Regions from separate parts of the Undibacterium sp. 14-3-2 genome, predicted to be linked through region 2. Evidence: predicted binding sites of a transcription regulator. Region 2 holds the regulator's gene; each other region holds the start of a gene.
What was found. The regulator sigma-54, encoded in region 2, starts transcription at its own class of promoters, with help from an activator protein. The targets are predictions, from matches to a motif close to TGGCANGNAANCTGCTTT.
Positions count from the first base shown of each region.

Region 1: Undi14_RS14715 (ammonium transporter) is a predicted target of sigma-54. The motif match lies at 1,617-1,634, and genes of this name have one in related genera.
Region 3: glnA (type I glutamate--ammonia ligase) is a predicted target of sigma-54. The motif match lies at 1,709-1,726, and genes of this name have one in related genera.
Region 4: Undi14_RS01535 (TorF family putative porin) is a predicted target of sigma-54. The motif match lies at 1,412-1,429, and genes of this name have one in related genera.

Region 1 is NZ_JAENGS010000006.1:249,029-252,171, reverse strand. Features, by position in the region: gene Undi14_RS14725 (arginyltransferase) at 32-760, opposite strand; gene aat (leucyl/phenylalanyl-tRNA--protein transferase) at 778-1,494, opposite strand; gene Undi14_RS14715 (ammonium transporter) at 1,684-2,886, shown strand; gene Undi14_RS14710 (NUDIX hydrolase) at 3,028-3,143, opposite strand, start outside.
Region 2 is NZ_JAENGS010000001.1:642,925-646,067, forward strand. Features, by position in the region: gene Undi14_RS02905 (enoyl-CoA hydratase/isomerase family protein) at 1-176, opposite strand, end outside; gene hpf (ribosome hibernation-promoting factor, HPF/YfiA family) at 326-670, opposite strand; gene Undi14_RS02915 (RNA polymerase factor sigma-54) at 780-2,261, opposite strand; gene lptB (LPS export ABC transporter ATP-binding protein) at 2,273-3,025, opposite strand; gene lptA (lipopolysaccharide transport periplasmic protein LptA) at 3,027-3,143, opposite strand, start outside.
Region 3 is NZ_JAENGS010000002.1:5,563-8,705, reverse strand. Features, by position in the region: gene Undi14_RS04560 (hypothetical protein) at 1-329, opposite strand, end outside; tRNA gene Undi14_RS04555 (tRNA-Ser) at 664-753, opposite strand; gene Undi14_RS04550 (rhodanese-like domain-containing protein) at 843-1,307, opposite strand; gene glnA (type I glutamate--ammonia ligase) at 1,859-3,143, shown strand, end outside.
Region 4 is NZ_JAENGS010000001.1:343,525-346,667, forward strand. Features, by position in the region: partial or broken gene Undi14_RS01525 (YifB family Mg chelatase-like AAA ATPase) at 19-888, opposite strand; gene Undi14_RS01530 (accessory factor UbiK family protein) at 904-1,143, opposite strand; gene Undi14_RS01535 (TorF family putative porin) at 1,578-2,324, shown strand; gene Undi14_RS01540 (P-II family nitrogen regulator) at 2,339-2,677, shown strand; gene Undi14_RS01545 (ammonium transporter) at 2,699-3,143, shown strand, end outside.

The DNA of each region.
Region 1 (3,143 bases), on a different contig from region 2:
TTGATCTGTTTTCAGATGATTCTCAGACTGATTACGCCGCCAGCGTTTGCCAGTGCCCATGCATCAGCGCGTCAAGCGGCCTGAAATTGGTTTTGTAAGCCATCTTGGCGCTGGCGGCAATCCAGTAGCCAAGGTAAACGTAGGGTAGTTTTAATTCTTTGCTCTGCCGTATTTGCCACAAGACGTTGTAGGTGCCATACGAGGCGGCTGCTTCATCCGGTTCAAAAAACGTGTAGACAGAAGACAAGCCGTCGCTCAGTACATCGATGATGCTGACCATTTTCAGCACGTTGTGTTCATCGCGGAATTCAACCAGTCGTGTATTGACCCGGCTTTGCAACAGGAACTGCGCGTATTGTTCACGGCTATCTGTATCCATGCCGCCGCCAGCATGACGCTGATTCTGGTAGCGCTGATACAGTTCATATTGCTCGTGTGAATACGTGAGTGTCGTGATGCGCGGTACCAGGTTGGCGTGTTTTTTCCATGCCCGACGCTGGCTGCGGTTTTCGTTGAACTCATCGACCCGCACTCTGACTGGGGTGCAGGCATTGCAGGCATCGCAATGTGGTCGGTAAATAAAAATACCGCTACGCCGGAAACCTTTTCTGACCAATTCTGAATAAGTGTCTGCATTGATCAGATGCGCCGGCGTTGCTACTTGCGAACGCGCCTCCAGTCCTTCCAGATAGCTGCAAGGGTAGGGCGCGGTTGCATAAAACTGTATGCTGGCAAAAGGAAGTTCGTTGAGTTGCGTCACGGTGATTTACTTTGCTGTCATTGATATAGCGCCCTCAGCGGTTGCCATTCCTTGATCATCGGTTGTGTGGTTGCCTGTGCTATCCATTGGATAAAGTCGGCACGGGCGATAGGTTTCGCGCCTAGTGAAGCCAGGTGCGCTGTCTCTTGCTGGCAGTCTATCATTTTCACCCCGTGTTCACGTAAGAAAAATACCAGATGACTCAGCGCAATTTTGGAGGCATTCGATACCCGCGCAAACATGGATTCGCCATAAAACATGCGACCGATGCAAACGCCGTAAGCACCGCCGACTAACTCACCATCGAGCCAGACTTCGGATGAATGTGCATAGCCTAGCTGATGCAGGCCGCAGTAGCCCGCCACGATGTCTTCGGAAATCCAGGTGCCGTTGCCATCTTTGCGCGGTGCAGCGCAGGCGCGCATGACTTGTTCAAAGGCTGAGTCAAAACGAATTTCCCAGCGGGTATCGGTACGGATTTTTTTTAAACTTTTTTTCAGACTGTCTGAAATTCTGAAGTCAGACGTTTGCAGCACCATGCGCGGGTCGGTGGACCACCACAATATCGGCTGGCCTTCAGAAAACCACGGAAAAATACCTTGTTTGTATGCCATCAAAAGGCGCTGCGGCGACAGATCGGCACCTGCCGCAAGCAGACCTGCAGCACCATCGCGATCGGTGAGTGCCGTCGCCGGGTCTGGAAAGGGCGATTCCGCTTCTAACCAGGGAATCATTGTGATCCTTTCTGGTATTGCACTAAAACAGCGCTTTTTATGAGTGCAAAATGCCTGTGCATGGTGCGTGTTAAATTGATATTATCCATAAAATTCAATAACTTAAGATGTTTGCACCAAATTGGAATATTTATTGCTTTATCTGTGTGAAACTAATTAAGAAGTGCACACTTAAGGGGAGGTATCAGCATGAACGTACAAATAGATGGCGCCAATGCTTTGTTTATTTTGCTTGGCGCAATCATGATTCTAGCAATGCATGCGGGATTTGCGTTTCTGGAGTTAGGTACCGTGCGTAAAAAAAACCAGGTCAATGCGCTGGTGAAGATTATTGTCGATTTTGCGGTATCGACGATTGCTTATTTCTTTGTCGGTTACAGCATCGCTTATGGTATCCAGTTTTATTCTGGCGCCGAAGTGCTGGTGGCAAAAAATGGTTTTGAGCTGGTGAAGTTTTTCTTTTTACTGACCTTTGCAGCGGCGATACCGGCGATTATTTCCGGTGGTATCGCTGAGCGCGCCAAGTTTTATCCGCAATTGATTGCGACTGCGGTACTGGTTGGTGTTTTATATCCTCTGTTTGAAGGCATCGCCTGGAATCATCGCTTCGGCATTCAGGACTGGCTGAAAGCGGCTTTTTCTGAGGAGTTTCATGATTTTGCCGGTTCTGTGGTGGTGCACGCTTTTGGCGGATGGGTCGCGTTGCCTGCGGTGTTGCTGCTTGGCGCGCGTCGTGGCCGGTATATGAAAAATGGTGCGATCTCAGCGCATCCGCCTTCCAGTATTCCTTTTCTGGCGCTGGGCGCGTGGATATTAACGGTGGGCTGGTTCGGCTTCAACGTCATGAGCGCGCAGACACTGGATAAGATGAATGGCCTGGTGGCGATTAATTCCCTGATGGCGATGGTGGGCGGTACGCTGGTCGCTTTGCTGATGGGGAAAAATGATCCCGGCTTTGTGTATAACGGCCCACTGGCCGGGCTGGTCGCGGTTTGCGCCGGCTCTGATCTGATGCATCCTTTGGGGGCGTTGATCACTGGCGGTGTGGCCGGTGCTATTTTTGTCTGGATGTTTACCTGGACGCAAAATAAGTGGAAGGTGGATGATGTGCTCGGCGTCTGGCCTTTGCATGGCTTGTGCGGGGCGTGGGGCGGAATTGCTGCCGGGATTTTTGGTCAGAAAATGCTGGGTGGACTGGGCGGCGTCAGTTTATTATCGCAAGTCTTTGGTACCGTGCTCGGCATTGTGATTGCGTTTTCCGGTGGTTATGCGATTTATGGTTTGCTGAAAAAAACTATGGGCATACGTCTGGATCCTGAGCAGGAATTTGAAGGTGCTGATTTGTCGATCCATAAAATTTCATCGACGGCAGAGCGCGAATCCAGTTGGTGATTTCGGTTGAAATTCGTTGCGAAATTGGCTGGACATCAACAAAATTAATAATGTGTGGTTATTAATAATGTGTGGTTAATAAAAAAAGGGTGGAATTTCCACCCTTTTTTGTTCAGTTTCATTTTTATCCCGGTTTATTGTTCAGCCTTCTTGCTGCATAGGTTTAAATATGTCATGAGCATAGAGCCGATAACATTCGCCCTTCTGCGCGCGGCTATAGTTTTCAAAGAAAAATTTCAGGGTGTAACTGATGGTGG
Region 2 (3,143 bases):
TTTTCACTACTGCTGTGAATGAATACTGCACGGATCGTTGTATCGTCTCGCCATGCCAATAAAGTGGCGGTGAGTGCGCGCACCATCTCCAGTGATAAGGAGTTCAATGCTTTGGGACGGTCGAGAGTGATGTAGCCGATCTGATTTTTAACCGAGGTGATTACGTATTCGCTCATGTAGATACCATTAACATAGTCGTGACAGGGCATTCATTTTATTCCTGTTTGCACATCGTCAGTACGACAAAAATAACAAAAAACAGATAACAAAAAAGGACGCTATTGGCGTCCTTGTTTTGGAGTCCCGTTAAGCGCGGGGTTGGCGATTATGCCGATGCAGGATCGGGGATATGTTTGATCGCATCGCGATCGTGACCCTGGACTTTATCTTTATGTTTTATCACCTGACGATCCAGTTTATCAATCAGTGTGTCAATGGCTGCGTACAAATCATGCGCCAGACTTTCAACATGAATATCTTTACCGCTGATATGCAGGTCAATGTCGGCTTTGTGCCGTTTCTCTTTTTCGCTCAGTTTGTCGACGGTCAGCGTGACGGTAATGTCAATGACCTGATCAAAGTGGCGCCGGATGCGTTCCAGCTTGGTATGTACATATTCACGAATGGCAGGAGTGACTTCGACGTGATGTCCACTGATGGTGAGATTCATACTGTGCTCCTATAGTGATATTACTTGCTATTAACGATAAGCTCATTTCGTTTTTACTGCGTTGAGCTAAATCATATATAGCAATTCAAACCGTGATTACAAGGACGTCTTACAAAGATTTACGCAAACTCACTGGCGGAATTTTCAGGGCTTCACGGTATTTGGCAACGGTCCGTCGGGCTATTACCATGCCCTGTTCGCCCAGCATGTCTGCAATTTTGCTATCAGAGAGTGGGCTTTTCTGGTCTTCTGCTCCTATCAACTGCTTGATGAGTGCACGTATCGCGGTGGAAGATGCTTCACCCCCTGTTTCCGTCGCGACATGGCTGCCGAAAAAATATTTCAACTCAAACATACCATGCGGGGTCAGCATGTATTTCTGGGTCGTTACACGAGAAATAGTGCTCTCGTGTAGACCTAGTGTATCAGCTATTTCGCGCAAAACAAGGGGGCGCATCGCGACTGCACCATGCGTAAAAAAGTTACGTTGTCTTTCAACTATCGCTTGCGATACACGCAAAATAGTATCGAAACGCTGACGCATATTTTTGATCAGCCAGCGTGCTTCCTGTAACTGCGTTCCCAGTCCTGCTTCGCCACGGTTTTGCCGCATGATATTGGCGTACATACTACTGACGCGCAGTTTCGGCATCACATCCTGATTCAGTAAAACCTGCCAGCCATTACCACTTTTTTTGACGATCACATCAGGCACTGCATAGTCCGAACTGCTGGTGGCAAATGTGATGCCGGGACGTGGTTCACACTGTCGTATGACTGCTTGTGCCTCACGTAAATCTTCGTCATCGCAGCCGAATATTTTTTTTAATTTAGTGAAGTCTCGCTGTGCAAATAAAGTCAGCTGAGTCTCCACCACGGCCAGTGCAAGACGACGTGTGACAAAAGGAATTTTTGGCAGACGCCTGATCTGTAGCGCCAGACATTCTGATAAATTTCTGGCACCGACGCCGGGCGGATCGAAACTCTGCAGCATCTTCAGCGCAAACGACAATTCATCTTCTTCAATTAACAATTCTATCGGCAGACCGGCATGAATTTCTTCCAGACTTTCTGTCAGATAGCCGTTGTCATCCAGTGTGTCGATGATCAGTTCCAGCAACGCACGATCACGCGGTTCCCTGAGCGTCAGACGCATCTGTTCGAGCAAGTATTCGCGTAAGCTGATGTGCGCCGCTTCCAGTTGCGGACGTCCCTCATCTTCGTCGCTGTTAGATGCACCGGAAGGCGCGTCGTTAAAACTCCATTCTTCCTCATTGGCGCTGACGCTGTCGTTGACTGGCACATCGGCGTCGGCCGTCGTTTCTTGCGGCGTATTGTTGTCAGCCTGAGCGGCGCTTTCCATGCCTGCATCCGGTGTCGTACTTGTGTTATTGATCGCACCGTCCGCCAGTAAGCGAACCGCATTATCCATAGGATCGTCGACACGCTCCAGCATAGGATTTTCTATCAGCAGTGTTTCCAGCTCCTGATGCAGTTCCAGCGTTGACAGTTGCAACAGCCGTATTGATTGCTGCAGTTGAGGCGTCAGTGCAAGATGCTGTGAAGTACGTAGTTGCAGGCTTTGTTTCATAAGGCGTCCCGTTACATCCGGAAATGTTCTCCGAGATAGACGCGTCGCACGGACTCATTCTGAATGATATCGTCGGGTTTGCCGCTGGCTAATACCGAGCCTTGATTGATGATGTAGGCGTGGTCACAAATGCCCAGTGTCTCACGCACATTATGATCTGTGATTAACACGCCGATGCCGCGTTCTTTGAGGAAGCGGACAATCCGTTGAATCTCAATGACTGCGATAGGATCAACACCGGCAAAAGGTTCATCGAGCAGAACAAAGCGCGGGTTCGTCGCGAGTGCGCGCGCAATCTCAACCCGGCGTCGTTCACCGCCCGATAAAGCAAGCGCCTGACTGTCACGGATTTTTTCTATCTGCAGATCGGTCAGCAAACTATCCAGACGTTGCCGGATTTTTTTCTCAGACAAAAATTTTCCTTCTTTGTCTCTTTGCAGTTCGAGCACGGCGCGGATATTTTCTTCCACCGTCAACTTGCGAAACACCGATGCTTCCTGCGGCAGATACGACAGACCGAGTACGGCGCGCTGATGTATCGGTAAATCAGAAACGTTCGTATCGTCGATATTGATTTCACCGGAATCCGAAGGCACGAGTCCGACGATCATGTAAAAAGAGGTGGTTTTACCTGCACCGTTCGGCCCTAACAAACCGACGACTTCACCGCTTCTCACCAACAGCGAGACATCACGCACCACTTGTCGTGCGCCATAGCGTTTTTGCAGACCTTTGACGGTCAGCGTACTGTCTTTTGATGCCATCTTAATTTGCCTGTTTTTCAGTTCTTGGTTGTATCGTGGTTTTGATGCGACCGCCACCTGAAACTGACTGACCTGAGCTGGAATTGACGCCAACAAAGACATCGTTTTTACTGTCGTA
Region 3 (3,143 bases), on a different contig from region 2:
ATAGGCCAAGCATCCTCTCGTTTGTCGGATAACATCACGTGCTCGATGAGGATAGTGAAAATCATCCACAAAAGAAGTGGTGTATAGCAAGGATCATCCGCGGCAATTCGGTCACCCATAAAAAACATTGTATCTTTAATCCAATACGCACCGTATGAACCATCTTCGATCCCCTGATTAATTCTAACTTTCAATTCATTGAAAGTTTGATCTTTGATGTACGTTTTGAATAAGTATTCCAGATCATCAGAATTTTTTTTAACACTAGTCGCCAGATCATCTAGTCGAATATGATCAAGTATTTGCGCACGACGGTTTGTAGGTGACATGCCTTTTCGCTATCAAAAATAAAACTATAATCGAAGTTGTTATTCTTCGCACAATTAAAAGCATTAATTGCACCTAGATTACGCAAGCTTTTTTAATAAAGAATTTTTACTATGCATGCGGTTTGATTAAAGCCCGGTAGTCGTATATTTAGGTCGGGCGCGCTCAAAATTGAGGCGAGTAGAATCGAGGTTTCGTTGGAGTGATTATTGAATTGGTTCGGTAATGTCCAATGAAGTGTTACTCTATCCAAATGGGAATGGCATACCGGATGGCATACTGATCTTCGCAAAAAAAGAAAAAGCCCTTGAAAATCAAGGGCTTATCTTTAAATTATGGCGGAGAAGGGGGGATTCGAACCCCCGGTAGGGATAAACCTACGCACGCTTTCCAGGCGTGTGACTTAAACCACTCATCCACCTCTCCTGCTTTTCGCCGATGCCAGATCAGCGAAGCTCGCTATTCTAGCAAAGTATTGAGGCAGATGGAAGTATGTTTTTAATGTATTTGAAATATCATGCGCCAAGCCACGGTAAATCGTTGGCGCACCAGCCTCCGACTGTTTTTCTGTGGCCATGCGCATCTCTGTCTCCTTCAAAGCCTTGCAGGATGTCAAAGCACTGGGTGTAGCCGGATTCGCTGGCGAGTTTTGCGGCATGACGTGAGCGCACACCTGAACGACACAGAAAAAGAATGACGGCATTTTTGTTCGTCGTAATGGTGGCGAGTTGCTGTAAGAAATCAGGGTTTTGCGCTCCGCCCGGATACAGGCTCCACTGCACTGCAAAATGTTGAGTGTCGTGAATCACGACCTTACCAACCCAATCACGTTCGGCATTGGTGCGGACGTCAACGAGGATGCAATCTGGATTTGACTGCAATAGTTCAAAGGCCTCAATGGGAGTGACCGCTCCGGCATACGGAAGCGATTGTTCCTGTGCGCGTTGTCGGGCAGATGTGAGCGTAGTGTTGCTAGACATAGTTAATCCAATGCGGGCAGTTTGAGTCGGATGTTTGTCATTGAATTATGCATGAAGCGACACGTGTATGCATCGTTTCCGTTTGGTTTGATTGATGGCGCGTATAAAATTCAGTTGTTAGCAGGCTCTGCGTCTGAGATGGATAATTTGCATACAAATCAGTAGTCATATGAGAGCGCACGCAATTTTGGCGACAGCTTATGCTGCCGATAGCGCACCTATTCCGCAATGCACGCTAATGGTGCAATCATTTGCACCTAAAAAGTGCGATCATTTTTTTCATATCCTTATTTTGTTTTTTTTGGTGCACCGCCAGAAGCTTTTTATTCTTGATTTTGATTAAACGTTTTAAAAACAAGGTGTTAGCGATAATTTTCCAATGCTGTGCGGATTCTGGAATATGGCATAGTTTCTGCTATTATTGTCCACGGAGTTGAGCGGTCAGATGATTAAGCAGAAAGAAAATTAACGACAGGTTTCTTTTGTCAGGATGGCAGAACGAAGGCTCAGTAATCCCCGATTTATTTTTAGCGCTACTTGAGGAGTTTCACATGGCAATGACAGCTGCAGAAGTTTTGAAGATGGCAAAAGATAACGAAGTAAAATTCGTTGATTTCCGTTTTGCTGATACACGCGGTAAAGAACAGCACGTGACTGTGCCTGTTTCTGCGTTCGATATCGATAAATTCGAATCTGGCCATGCATTTGATGGCTCTTCTATTGCGGGCTGGAAAGGTATCGAAGCTTCTGACATGTTGTTGATGCCAGATCCAAACACAGCGAATATCGATCCGTTTATGGAAGAAACCACATTGTTCATGCAATGTGACGTCATCGAGCCTTCCGATGGCAAAGGTTATGACCGTGATCCACGTTCTATCGCAAAACGCGCGGAAGCTTATCTGAAATCTTCCGGTATCGGCGATACAGCCTATTTTGGTCCTGAACCAGAATTCTTTATTTTTGATGGTGTACGCTGGAAAATCGACATGTCCGGTTGCTTCGTCAAGATTGATTCTGAAGAAGCTTCCTGGACTACAGGTGAAAAACTGGAAGGCGGCAATTCTGGCCATCGCCCTACAGTTAAAGGCGGTTACTTCCCAGTTCCGCCAGTCGATAGCTTCCAGGATATGCGTTCTGAAATGTGTTTGATTCTGGAATCTCTCGGTATTCCAGTTGAAGTACATCACCATGAAGTTGCTGGCGCTGGTCAAAATGAAATCGGTACAAAATTCTCTACATTGGTAGAGCGCGCTGACTGGACTCAAAATCTGAAATACGTTGTCTGGAATGTGGCTCATACCTACGGCAAAACAGCGACTTTTATGCCTAAACCTATCGTTGGTGATAATGGTTCCGGTATGCACGTGCATCAATCTATCTGGAAAGATGGCAAAAACCTGTTCGCAGGCGACGGCTATGCTGGCTTGTCTGATTTCGCTCTGTACTACATCGGCGGTATCATCAAACATGCAAAAGCACTGAACGCGATCACAAATCCAGGTACTAACTCTTACAAGCGTCTGGTTCCAGGCTACGAAGCACCGGTGAAACTGGCTTACTCTGCTAAAAACCGTTCTGCATCTATCCGCATTCCTTACGTTGCGAATCCAAAAGGCCGTCGCGTTGAGGCGCGCTTCCCAGATCCACTGGCAAACCCATATCTGTGCTTCTCTGCACTGATGATGGCAGGTCTGGATGGTGTGCAGAATAAGATTCACCCAGGTGAAGCAGCTTCTAAAGATTTGTACCATTTGCCACCAGAGGAAGATGCATTGGTTCCAACAGTGTGCGCGTCTCTGGAAGAAGCCTTGGATGCACTGAATAAAGATCGCG
Region 4 (3,143 bases), 300 kb from region 2:
ATAGCGATAATTGCACCAACCGCCGCCAACCAGTGCAACGGCAGAGGCTGTATGGTGAGGTGCACGAAAAGGGCGCGATTTCCATTTATCGATAGAGAAACCCGAAGTCAGGGATTGTACTGCGGCTGATTCCAGCGCTTCCTGATCTGTCATTGATGGCAGTATTCCGGGGAAACGGGCCGCCAGCATAGATTTACCCGTTCCCGGCGGCCCTACCATCAGCACAGAATGATTTCCTGCTGCGGCAACTTCAAGCGCACGTTTTGCCTGTAACTGACCTTTGACTTCGGAAAAATCAGGATAGGTGCGACGTTGAATTGCAGCCTGCGGGCGATGCCGTTGCAGCTTGTTTTCTTCGTCAATGGCGGCGAAGTGAGCGCAAACCTGAAGCAATGAATCTGCCGGATAAATGGCCGCTTCCGTCACCAAAGCCGCCTCATCGGCATTCGCTCTGGGTAAAATAAATGCGGGTTTTGTATGTCCGTCAGCCGTGCTTTTGCAGATAGCGAAGGTCATCGCCAGTGCGCCACGGATGGGCCGTAATTCACCCGACAGTGATAACTCGCCAGCGAATTCGTATTGTGCGAGGGCATCTGCGGGTATCTGCCCGGATGCGGCCAGAATGCCAAGGGCGATAGGCAAATCGAAACGGCCGGATTCTTTTGGTAAGTCTGCCGGAGCAAGATTAACGGTGATTCTCTTTGCCGGAAACTCAAAACGGGCATTTTGTAATGCTGCCCTGACGCGGTCCTTGGACTCTTTTACTTCTGTCTCCGGGAGACCAACGATGGTAAAAGCAGGCAAACCGTTGGCCAGATGGACTTCCACCGTCACTTGTGGAGCATCCATCCCATTGAGTGCGCGACTTTTAAGAACCGCCAGCGACATATCCGGAACGTCCTGTTATTCCGTTATCTGCGCTTCTAAAGCCGCGACACGCGCTTCCAGTGCTTCGAGCTTACTGCGCGTCTTGGCCAGTACTTGTGCCTGTATATCAAATTCTTCCCGGGTTACCAGATCCAGTTTAGAGAAACCCTGTGTCATGATGGCTTTGACGTTTTTTTCTATGTCTTTGGCAGGAGAGTTTTCCAGCGCCTGACTGATTTTTGCCTGTACATCACTGAAGAAATTTTGCTTATCCATCATATCCCTGCCTGTATTTGTAAGTGAGTTTGCGATTGCACATTACTAGTGCGAAAAAAGTGCAGCCATAAAACACATTGCGCATCCCGCGTCAAAACGGTGCGAGATGGAGCGCCAGTATTTTATTTACCACTTCGCTATTAAACAGAAATCATAGCGTAAAGCCGTGGATGTGCCCACCAGCGTATTCATTTGATTGTATTCCTATACCTGATTGTTATACATCCATGACTGCACTACAGGTGGGCTGTATGTGAAAAAGTACAGTTGGCACGACTTCTGCTAATAGTGAAGCGTTCGTAACTTTTCGAAGTTCATTTCCTGCAAGGCCACGAACGATCTTCTGGCTTTGCGTACCGGTGGTTGATGAAGTGAGTTCAGTCCAGTTTCTTATACAAATCGATGTTTACTATATATAAACAAGGGGAAGCATAATGAAAAAATCAGTACTCGCCGCTGCAGTGACCGCAACATTGTTAAGCAGTTTCGCTTACGCAGATGAGCCAAAACCAGACAATGAATTGAGTTTTAACGTTGGTGTTGCCAGTGAATATCGTTATCGTGGTATCGCGCAGACACGTCTGGATCCTGCGTTACAAGGTGGCGCCGACTACACTCACAATCCTAGCGGTTTTTACGCCGGTACATGGTTATCGACCATTAAATGGGTAAAAGATGCCGGTGGCAGCGGTGATGTTGAGTGGGACATTTACGCCGGTAAGAAAGGCGAAATCACTAAAGATGTCAGCTACGACGCCGGTGTCCTGACCTACGTTTATCTCTCTAACGGTCTGGATAAGGTTCCGGGCTTTGTTGATGCGAACACGACTGAAATCTATGGACAGATCGGCACTGGCCCTGTGTACGCGAAGTATTCTCACTCCGTTACAAATCTGTTCGGCTTTGTGAATAGCAAAAACAGCGGCTACCTTGATCTGGGGGCAAACATTGAGTTACCGGATGCCTATACCCTGAACTTGCATGTTGGTCGCCAGATGATTAAAAATAATTCGGCGTCTTCGTATAACGACTGGAAAGTGGGCGTCACGAAAGAATTCTTTGGTGTGAATTTCAGTCTGGCCGCAGTCGGTACTAATGCTGACAAAAAACTGTATGTCACCCCAGCAGGCAAATTTACCGGTAAAACTACCCTGTTGTTGACCGCTGTAAAAACTTTCTGAAATGAGAGAACAACATGAAACTGATTACTGCCATTATTAAACCGTTTAAGCTCGACGAAGTCCGAGAAGCTTTATCAGAAATGGGTGTGCAAGGAATTACTGTGACTGAGGTGAAAGGTTTCGGTCGTCAGAAAGGGCATACCGAGTTGTATCGCGGTGCCGAGTATGTCGTCGATTTTCTGCCAAAAACAAAAATTGAAGCAGCCGTGGACGATGCGATTGTGGATCGTGCAATTGAAGCGATTGAAAGCGCTGCACGCACTGGAAAAATCGGTGACGGCAAGATTTTCGTCTATGACTTGCAACAGGTTGTGCGTATTCGTACCGGTGAAACCGGCAACGACGCACTCTGATCCGCACACTAGGGAGTTCATATGAAAAAAGTACTGAAGAGCATGCTGGTTGCGGGAGCATTTCTCGCCTCCATAGGAATGACAGCGGTCGCGTGGGCTGACGATGCACCGGCCAAAGCAGATGCCATTTCCGCATCTGCGGTCGCCACCAGTGGATCAGCACCAGCAGTGTCGGAAGCTGCAGCTGCTTCGGTTGCTGCGCCAGCGGCAGCACCAGCCGCGGCGGTCGCTTCTGCGGCAGATGCCGCACCGGTGGCAGCAGCGCCTGTGCCAAATAAAGGCGACACCGCATGGATGCTGGTTGCTACCTTGCTGGTGATTTTGATGACCTTGCCAGGTCTGGCATTGTTCTACGGTGGTCTGGTTCGTTCTAAAAACATGTTATCGATTTTGGTGCAGGTTTTCATGATCTTTGCCGTGATCATCGTTTTATGGTGCATCTATGGTTATTCGCTGACCTTTACCG